DNA from 3 places in the Psychrobacillus sp. NPDC093180 genome. Region 2 is predicted to be linked to each of the others. Evidence: riboswitches for the same ligand, from Rfam matches in the RefSeq annotation. Region 2 holds a riboswitch; each other region holds the start of a gene.
The links. A riboswitch is a leader RNA that binds a small molecule or an ion and turns the genes downstream of it on or off. The one in region 2 is predicted to bind lysine.
Positions count from the first base shown of each region.

Region 1: another riboswitch for lysine. It lies ahead of ACIP9W_RS19230 (transporter substrate-binding domain-containing protein); the one in region 2 lies ahead of ACIP9W_RS10245 (Na+/H+ antiporter NhaC family protein).
Region 3: another riboswitch for lysine. It lies ahead of ACIP9W_RS01060 (aspartate kinase); the one in region 2 lies ahead of ACIP9W_RS10245 (Na+/H+ antiporter NhaC family protein).

Region 1 is NZ_JBIVOJ010000015.1:60,889-64,175, reverse strand. Features, by position in the region: gene ACIP9W_RS19240 (amino acid ABC transporter ATP-binding protein) at 1-401, opposite strand, end outside; gene ACIP9W_RS19235 (amino acid ABC transporter permease) at 417-1,169, opposite strand; gene ACIP9W_RS19230 (transporter substrate-binding domain-containing protein) at 1,233-2,078, opposite strand; lysine riboswitch at 2,205-2,389, opposite strand; gene ACIP9W_RS19225 (purine-cytosine permease family protein) at 2,644-3,287, shown strand, end outside.
Region 2 is NZ_JBIVOJ010000006.1:37,736-41,022, reverse strand. Features, by position in the region: gene ACIP9W_RS10255 (bifunctional metallophosphatase/5'-nucleotidase) at 1-762, shown strand, start outside; gene yunB (sporulation protein YunB) at 802-1,578, shown strand; lysine riboswitch at 1,626-1,808, shown strand; gene ACIP9W_RS10245 (Na+/H+ antiporter NhaC family protein) at 1,901-3,287, shown strand, end outside.
Region 3 is NZ_JBIVOJ010000001.1:203,883-207,169, reverse strand. Features, by position in the region: gene ACIP9W_RS01065 (YslB family protein) at 1-273, shown strand, start outside; gene ACIP9W_RS01060 (aspartate kinase) at 701-1,921, opposite strand; lysine riboswitch at 2,014-2,193, opposite strand; gene uvrC (excinuclease ABC subunit UvrC) at 2,251-3,287, opposite strand, start outside.

The DNA of each region.
Region 1 (3,287 bases), on a different contig from region 2:
TTTACGTATTGATCCATCCCAACAACTTTTAAATACTTCATCGCTATTTTTTCTGCTTCTTCTTTAGAACGTTTTAGCACTTTTATTTGTCCAACGACACAGTTGCTCAACACATTATGATTATTAAACAAGTTAAATTGTTGGAAAACCATCCCCAACTTTGTGCGATATGCATGTATATCATGTTTGTCGTCTAAAATATTTTCACCGTTATAAATAATTTGACCGCCACTTGGTTTTTCTAAAAGATTAATACAACGAAGAAGCGTGGATTTACCTGATCCAGAAGAACCGATTATACTGACCACTTCCCCTTTTTTAACAGAGAAATCAATGTCTTTTAGTACTTCACGTGCTCCAAAGGATTTGCTTAAATGTTGTATATCAACTACTTTTTCCATTATTGCTCCTCCTTCTTAGCTTTCTTTTGTATTCGTTAAAGTTACTTGCGCTGGCTGACCAATCATGCTGTAGTTTTCAGGTCCATCTAGTTTTCTTTCAAAATAACGTAGAATTAGTGTTACTGTATAGGTCATAACAAAGTACAACACACATGCCACGAAAAACGATTCAAAATAACGGAAGTTGTTTCCTGCAATCGATTTTGTTTGGAAAAATAACTCCGATACACTAATGACGTTTAGTACAGATGTATCTTTAATATTAATGATAAATTGGTTACCCGTTGCCGGTAATATATTACGAATGACTTGTGGTAAAACTACATGGAGCATTGTTTGTATATGATTCATCCCGATTGCTTGAGCAGCTTCGAATTGCCCTTTTTCAATAGAAATGACTCCACCACGTACAATTTCTGCCATATAAGCTCCTGTATTTATCGATACAATGAAAACAGCTGCCACTAGGGCATTCATATCAATATTAAAAGCTAGCATGGATCCGTAATAAATAACCATTGCCTGTACAATCATTGGTGTTCCACGGAAAAATTCAATATATACAGAAAGGATTATATTTACTACCTTTAGTAATATTCGTTTTGCTGCTCTTTCAGGCAGCGGAATTGTGCGTATAACTCCTGCTAATAAACCGATAACTGAACCGATTATTGTACCGATTATAGAAATTAATAAAGTAATTCCTGCTCCCCGAAGGAACATCGGCCAGTTATCGGAAACGATTGATACTACCCACTCGAAACTCATCATATTCCTCCTTTTAAGCGTAAAAAACGACTGCAATAAAATTGCAGCCGATATGTTTCGTCATTATTCTGCAGCTGGTTGATTTTTTATCGCATTATCCATAATTTCTTGACGTTCTTCTTCTGAGATTTTTGCTAAGATCTCATTAATTTTTTCTGTTAGTTCACTATCTTTTGTAAGCCCTACTGCAACTGCCGTTTCTTCTTCCGATGCCTTGAATCCTTCTGTAAATTCAACCATTACAAAGTTTTCATTTGCAGAAGAAGCACTAATTCCTTCAGGGCGCTCGGATACATAACCATCGATTTTACCTGACTCTAATGCAACGCGCATTGCTGGAAAATTATCCATAGCAGTTTGTTTTTTTACACCGTCAATTTGATCGATCACACCGTAATGGGAAGTGTTTAGCTGCCCAGTCACTTTTGCCCCTTTAAAATCTTGAATGGATGTAGCATTCTCATAAGGTCCACCTTTTTTTACAACCATTACAAAATTAGATGTATAGTAGTTATCAGAGAAGTCGATTGTGGCTTTGCGTTCCTTTGTAGGAGACATACCTGCCATTATTGCATCAATTTTACCTGATGTTAAAGCAGGAACTAAACCATCCCATTCTGTTTTAACAATGACCAATTCTTTGCCTAAGCCTTCTGCAATTTTCTTAGCCATTTCTACATCGTATCCACCTGCATATTCTGAGTTGCCTTGAAGTTTCACTCCACCGTTAGAATCGTCCATTTGTGTCCAGTTAAATGGTGGGTATCCAGCTTCTAAACCGATTGTAAATGTATCGCTTTCTTGAGTTGACGCGCCTGAACCTGCTTTTTCTGTGTTATCCGTTCCACATGCTGCTAAAAGTAATAAGATTGATACGAACATTGTTAGTAATAGAAATTTATTTTTCACTTGTATTTCTCCCCTTTTATTTTTAGTTTATGTTTGAAAACAATAAAAAAGGACAACCTATAAAAAAGACCTGAGATGAACTCAGGTCGCAATTTGTATAGTTGCCCTAAATCCTCTACTTTACCCAAATGAGATAGCACACCACAATAAACCGGGACGTTTAAAGTGGACAGTCCTGCAGTTGTTCACTGCAGACCCAGCATGTAATACGGAGAAATATTTACAAACTTCGGCGACATTTCCTTCTCCCTAGCATCATTGCTTCTCAAACTCCGCTAAGGACTAATAAATATCGCGCCTCTACCCCACTTATCAAGTGAGGTCATATTTAATTAATTTATGTTTCATAGTCTACAACAACATCAGATATGTGTCAACCAGCTATTCATAATGACTTTTTAAACTTCCAAAAAAATCATATTTCATATGCCCTTAAAAACACTAGATTTGATAAAATATTGCCTTTATTGATATAATGGAAAATGGATGAATTGGTGAACGAATCTTTTTACAATAAAATGGAAGTTTAATATTCATAAAATTATACAAAAAGGGAGTTGATATTATGGGATCTGTCCAAGTCGCAGATCACAAAGTGTCAGAAGAAATGAAAGATGATTATTCATTAGACAGAGTGCCAAGAGATCAGAGAAAAGCGGGTTGGTTTAGTATAACTAACATCACTTTTGGGATAGCAACGGCCATTTTTTATTTTCAAATGGGAAGCGTTATGGCACTTCAATTCGGAGCCATCAATGCCATCATATCCTCCATATATGCGATAATTGTTGCTGGTATACTCGGAACGTTCATCACATATCTTTCAGCAAAATCCGGTATGAACGTCAACTTATTATCTAGGGGTGGAGGTTTTGGTTACATAGGTGCATCGTTAACCTCATTCATTTATGCAACAAACTTCATCATGTACTGTGCATTTGAAGGCCTAATTTTAGTTTCCGCAGTTCACACCTTCTTCCCCATCATACCAGAATGGGCACTAATCATTTTCTTCGGATTAATTGTAATTCCACTAAATTGGTTTGGAGTCAAGCAACTCGATAAATTACAAAAGTGGTCATTGCCAATTTTTGTTGTTTTCTTGGTGACTGCCATTACTATATCATTTTACAAACCTTCCGTTTTTGAAGGGGCTTTTTGGACTTATATGCCAGAAGGTGTTCAAATGGGTGGACAAGCTTTACTTCT
Region 2 (3,287 bases):
CATCATTTCTTTGAAGAAGGCAAAATGATAGGTAACACTTTACAAGCTGCTGCAGGTAAGTATGGTGCATATGTTGGGCATGTGACAATCGATTTTGATCATGAGACAAAAACAATCATATCGAAGCAAGCCATGCTGTATGCCACAGATACTTTAGCAAAGCCGAAAGATCTTGATCTGCAACTGAAAAAGTGGGAAGCTCTTGGTAACGAGGAACTTTCTGAAGCTGTTCTTCAGAATGAGACCTTTTTGCACAAAGATTGGTTCGGTCCTTCCGATATGTCTAGATTTTTCGGTAATGCTTTGCTTACCTTTACGAAAGCTGATTGTGCGATGTTTCCTGCTGGGATATTTTTAACAGACTTACAGATTGGTCCTATTAGTGCTAGCGACTTACATCGATGTTTGCCACATCCGATAAATCCATGTGTTATCACATTAACAGGAGCGGAATTATTGGAAATTGTGGAGCAATCTAAAAATGAGAAATGGCCACACTTAGAGGTAAAGGGGCTCGGGTTTAGAGGCAAATACTTAGGGGCTATTATTTTCGAGCAATTGATGGAAGATGAGCATGGGGATGTATTTATTGGTGATGAACGATTGTTACTTGAAAAAGTGTATACATTGGCGACACTTGATATGTTCACATTTGGTTATTTTTTTCCTTCCTTTAAATTTGCAACGAAAGAATACTATATGCCGGAGTTAATACGTGATGTAGTTAAGTGGTACGGCAATCAGTTACTGAGTCAAGCATAATAATCCTTCTTATTACATAATAGTAATAAGGGGGATTTTTTGCTATTCTATCGTAAAAAAAAGCGTTTTCCTTTTTTTTCTGCTCAGCGAAAACTAGCTATACTAATAATGTTATTTATCTTATCAGTTGCAGGCGTATTTTATTTCGTTAACAACCAATTGACTCCAACTTATCTGGATTATGCGGAAGTACAAACCAATAAAATCGCATCAATGGTTATTAGTAAAGCAATTAACTCAAGGACAGCGAACGTTTTAGATGTAAACGATATTATCGAGGAAGTACCATCAACAAATGGTAGCACCAATATGGTAACGACGAAATTTAATACAGAAATTATTAATCGTGTCTTATCGGATACGAACAGTTTGGTGCAAGCCCATCTAGAACAAGCAGAAAAGGGAAATCTATCGAGTTTACCTTATCTAGATGATATTGAATACGATAAAACAACGATGGAAGATCAAGGCGGAGTTGTATTTTTTGTGCCGATGGGGCAGGCAACGAATATACCGCTAATCGGTAATTTAGGACCTAAAATTCCTATTCGGTTTCATGTGATTGGAAATGTTCAATCTACTGTTGTACCGACTATCGAAAACTTTGGTATTAATAATGCGTATGTAGAAGTGAGTATTCATATTAAAGTAAATGTCCAAGTTATTGTACCGCTTGCTAGTAAAATGAGTGTTGTCGAACAAAAGATTCCCGTAGCCATGGGATTAGTGCAAGGGCAAGTGCCACATATTTATACTGGAGGAGATGGTTCTGCTGCTCCGTCTGTTGAGGTGCCGATTCCGTTACCTGAAAAATAAAAATTCCAGAGAAAACAGAAACAACTGTTACAATAGAGAAAATGAATATAATAGGTAGAGGCTGCAGAGCTTAATAGTACTATACAGGAAGATGACGCTTATGATCGTATACGAAAGGAAGTTTTGCCGAAGCTAAATATAGTCCGTCAAACGATATTTAGTTGGGGTTATTCTAAAAAAGAATAACACTGTCATTTATATGAAAATATAAATGGTGAGCTACAGATGGTAAATAATCGTTTTTATGCTTAAATTCAATAGTGGAAGCCAACCTATATACATATGTAGGTTGGCTTTTTATATTTTTGAGGAGGAATAGGTTTTGGAAAATACGATTTTTTCTTTATTGCCACCGTTACTTGCAATCATTATGGTGCTTGTAACGAAGCGAGTTATTTTATCTTTAGGGGTTGGAATTGTATCTGCAGCGCTTCTGGTAGAAAATTTTGCTCCAGTGGATTCGTTGCTATTATTATGGGAATCATTTAGAACTTCTTTTTGGGAAGAAGGGTTAAATGCTTATAATATTTATATTTTGCTTTTTATATTAATGCTTGGTGTTGTGACAGCGTTTGTAAGTTTATCAGGCGGTAGTACAGCATTTGCGGCATGGGCGATTAAAAAAATTAAAACTCGCCGTGGCTCGAAATTATTAACAGCTTTTTTAGGGATACTCATATTTGTAGATGATTATTTTAATGCGTTAGCAGTTGGTCAAATTGCCAGACCTATTACTGATTCGCATCGCATTTCACGTGCGAAGCTTTCTTATTTTATCGATTCTACTTCTGCTCCTGTTTGTGTAGTGTCACCCGTTTCAAGTTGGGGTGCGTTTTTAATCAGTCAGTTAGGAGTTATTTTTGCAACGCATGCAGTAACTGCTTATACGCCACTTGAGGCATTTGTGTTAATGGCACCTATGAATTTTTATGTGCTTGCGACTTTAGCGATTGTTTTTTTCCTAGCATGGACAGACTTTGACTTAATGGAAATGAAAAAGCACGAGAAGAAAGCGATAGAAACTGGGGAGCTTTTTGATTCGTCTAAACCAAACCCAGGAAATCTACAAGGAAATTTCCCGGAAAATAATTATGGTAAAGTATTGGATTTAGTGTTGCCGATTGTATCGTTAATTGTAGTGACGTTATTTGCCATGTTTTGGACAGGCTATAGCCTTTCTGGTTATCAGTTAAATTTATTTGTTATTTTTGAAAATACCGATGTGCCATTTTCTTTATTTATTGGGGGATTGGTAGCGACGATTTTGGCTATTGCCCTGTATGTGCGACAATTTAATACTAATCCAGAAGCGAGCGTTAATTTAGTGTGGAAAGCTATCGTGACAGGGATTCGTTCCATGCTTCCTGCTATATTTATTTTAATTTTTGCATGGTCTTTATCCTTCTTGATCAATGCATTAGAAACAGGTGTATTTTTAGCTAACCTTGTAACGGATAATAATATTCCGGTCGGCGTTATTCCAGCATTGCTCTTTGTATTAACGGCATTTATGGCATTTGCTACTGGATCTTCTTGGGGTTCATTTGGTATTTTATTGCCAATTGGTGCTAGTATTATTATGGCGATAGAACCAGAGTTATTGTTGCCAGTACTTGCAGCGGTTCTAGCCGGAGCAGTATTTGGAGATCATTGTTCACCGATTTCGGATACAACCATCATGTCAGCTACTGGAGCTGGGGTTAATGTAA
Region 3 (3,287 bases), on a different contig from region 2:
TACTCGATGGAAGAAGCCATTACATTCTTTCAACAAGCAGGTTGGGGAACACTAGAGTTAGAGAAAACAACAAAAGACTCTGCATTTTATACCTTACATACGTTCAATTTACCTCAAAGTGGAAAAATAAGAAGCCACCGATTAGAAGCAGGCTTTTTAGCCGAGCAACAACAGAAAATTGGCGGTTATTTAACAGAATGCTACGACGAAGAACCAAATAAAAACGGAACTGTTTCCTTTCAAGTAAAATGGGATGTAAAAGTTACTAAATAAGCATTGAATGGCTATCAAGCCATCCAATGCTTTTCTTTTTAAATGTGAATACATGGTTAAAACTGACGGCGCTTCGCTTTCTGCGGGCGAGCGACGAATCTTCTCGCAAGAATCTACCGTGTTAAACGCTAAAATTTCGTAGTCGCTGAATAAATAATCCCTGAAAATGGCTAAGGGCAACTAAACTGCAGTTGAAAGCAACCATTTCTATACTGAGAGCAACCAAATTAGCACAAGGGCAACCAAAATACAGATGAACGCAACCAATTTTTCATATAACAAGTTTACTTGAAGTGAGACGTTAATGATTTTGTCATGTTCGAGACGAAATTAATAGCGACTCTTTGAATCCGAGCGGACACTCCAAGCAAAGCAAACAAGGGTCGTAACAATGTCACGACCCTTACCCTCCTGGTTGCCTGATCAGTTATTGCTTGATCGCCAAATCGAATTCATCGTGCAGGGCATTGGCTGCTTGAATCATCTCGTCTTGAGGGACAACAACAGAAACTTTTATCTCGGATGTACTTACCATCTTCACCGGAATATTTTCTTTTCGAAGTCGATCAAACATTTGCGCGGCAACTCCCGGATTGGAGACCATTCCTGAACCAACGATGGAAACTTTCGCTAAGCCTACCTCAAAGTCCGCAAATGTAAAGCCGAGCGTTTTTTTGTGGGTTTCAAGAACCGTAATTGCTTCTGCTAACGACTCTTTTTTGATAGAGAATGAAACAGCAGGTCTAACACCATCTACAATGGATTGTACAATAATATCAACATTAATATGATTTTCTGCAAGAGTCGTAAAAATGGATGCTAGTGAACCATTAAATGGTACATCATACTCAATTGTTAATCGCACTATATCCGATTCAAATGCTACCCCACGTACTACTAAATTATTTTCCACATCTACTTCCTCCTTTAAAATTGTTCCTTCATTTTCTGAAGAGCTTGAACGTACTCTTAATGGTATTTTATAGTTTTTTGCAAATTCGACTGCTCTTGGATGAAGTACTCCAGCACCTAGATTAGCAAGCTCAAGCATTTCATCGTATTCTAATTGTTCTAGCTTTCTAGCATTTGTAACGTATCTTGGGTCCGATGTATATACCCCTTCTACATCTGTATAAATATCACATACATCCGCTTCAATCGTTACTGCAATGGCAACTGCGGTTGTATCTGACCCACCTCTTCCCAGAGTTGTGATTTCTCCATTATTTGAAACCCCTTGAAAGCCAGCAACAATTACGATCTTATCTTCTTTCAATAAGTCGCTTATTTTAGAGCCATCCATTTTCTCTACTCTTGCATTTTTATGTACATTATCTGTCACGAGGCCTGCTTGCCAACCAGTTAGAGAAACGGCGTCTAGACCTAGTGCATTTAATTGGATCGCTAGTAATGACATAGTCACTTGTTCACCAGTCGAGAGTAGCATGTCCATTTCGCGTTTAGATGGATTTTCTGTTATTTCATTCGCTAAATTTACCAACTCATCTGTTGCTTTGCCCATTGCTGATACGACTACAACAATATCATGTCCTTTTTCTTTCTCTTTACTGATTCTGTTTGCTACGCTCGCAATTTTTTCTGTAGTTGCTACAGAAGTACCACCGAATTTCATCACAATTTTACTCATGGATATTCTCTCCCTTGTTTATCTGTAAGGATTAAAAAATGCTTTCCACATATTGTGAAAAGCATTGTCTCATACACGGTCAAATAATGTCCATGTGAGATAGCCCTCCAGAATACTGAATTCTGACAATCCTACATTTCTTCAATGCAGAACCAACCTAGAACAGGAAAAGCTATACTAGGTTTCGGCAAATGACCCTTTCCTTTAGCGATTGACGGATCTTTTCATCCTCCCGCTAAGTACTCTTGTCAGTTTGCACCTCTATCTTCACTTCATGATAGTGAATATTAAATTGTATCAACCATAACACAAGAAAATTCAGAAGACAATTACTTTTTCTGAAAATGTTCCACCATTGTCTCTGCTAGCTTTCTAGAAAGCCCTGCTTCTATAAATTCTTCCTTCGTCGCTACCTGCATTTTCTTGATTGATCCGAAATGCTTTAATAGTGCTTTTTTTCGTTTCGGACCTATTCCTTCAATACCATCTAAAGAAGAAGCGATTGTATGTTTCCCTCTTTGTTGGCGATGGAATGTAATAGCAAAGCGGTGTACTTCGTCTTGAATACGCTGTAACAAATAAAATCCTTCACTCGTCCGCTTCATTGGAATTATATCAATAGGATTTCCATATAGTAGCTGCGAAGTTTGGTGCTTGCCATCTTTTGCAAGTCCAGCAATAGGAATTTCCAAGCCTAACTCATCCTCTAAAATTTCTCGAGCAGCTTCTATTTGTCCTTTTCCTCCATCGATAATAATGAGATCTGGTAAAGGTAAATTTTCTTTCAATACTCGTGTGTATCTTCTGCGAATGACCTCTCGCATCGCTCCGTAATCATCATGTTTGGCAGCAGTTCTCGTCTTATATTTTCGATAGTCCTTTTTATATGCTTTGCCATCTACAAAGACAACCATCGCTGAAACAGCGTCGGTTCCATGTATATGAGAATTATCAAATGCTTCAATTCGGTTTGGAGTGGCAATCCCCATTACATTACCTAATTCCTCCACTGCTCCTATCGTACGCTCTTCTTGTCTTTCAATCAGCTGGAACTTCTCACTTAAGGCCAGTACAGCATTTTTCTTCGCAAGATCTACTAAGTTTTTTTTCAAGCCTTTTTGAGGAGTGAACACTTTCATCTCTAACAATTCAGAAGCTAAATGGACATCTGTATCATGAGGAACGAACACCTCTTTAGGTTTAATATGCTCTGGCTTTGCATAAAACTGACCTAAAAACGTTAAAAACTCTTCTTCCGGATCACGATATAAAGGAAAAAGCGATACATCTCGTTCGATTAGTTTTCCTTGTCGGATAAAAAATACTTGGACACACATCCAGCCTTTATCAACAGCATAACCAAATA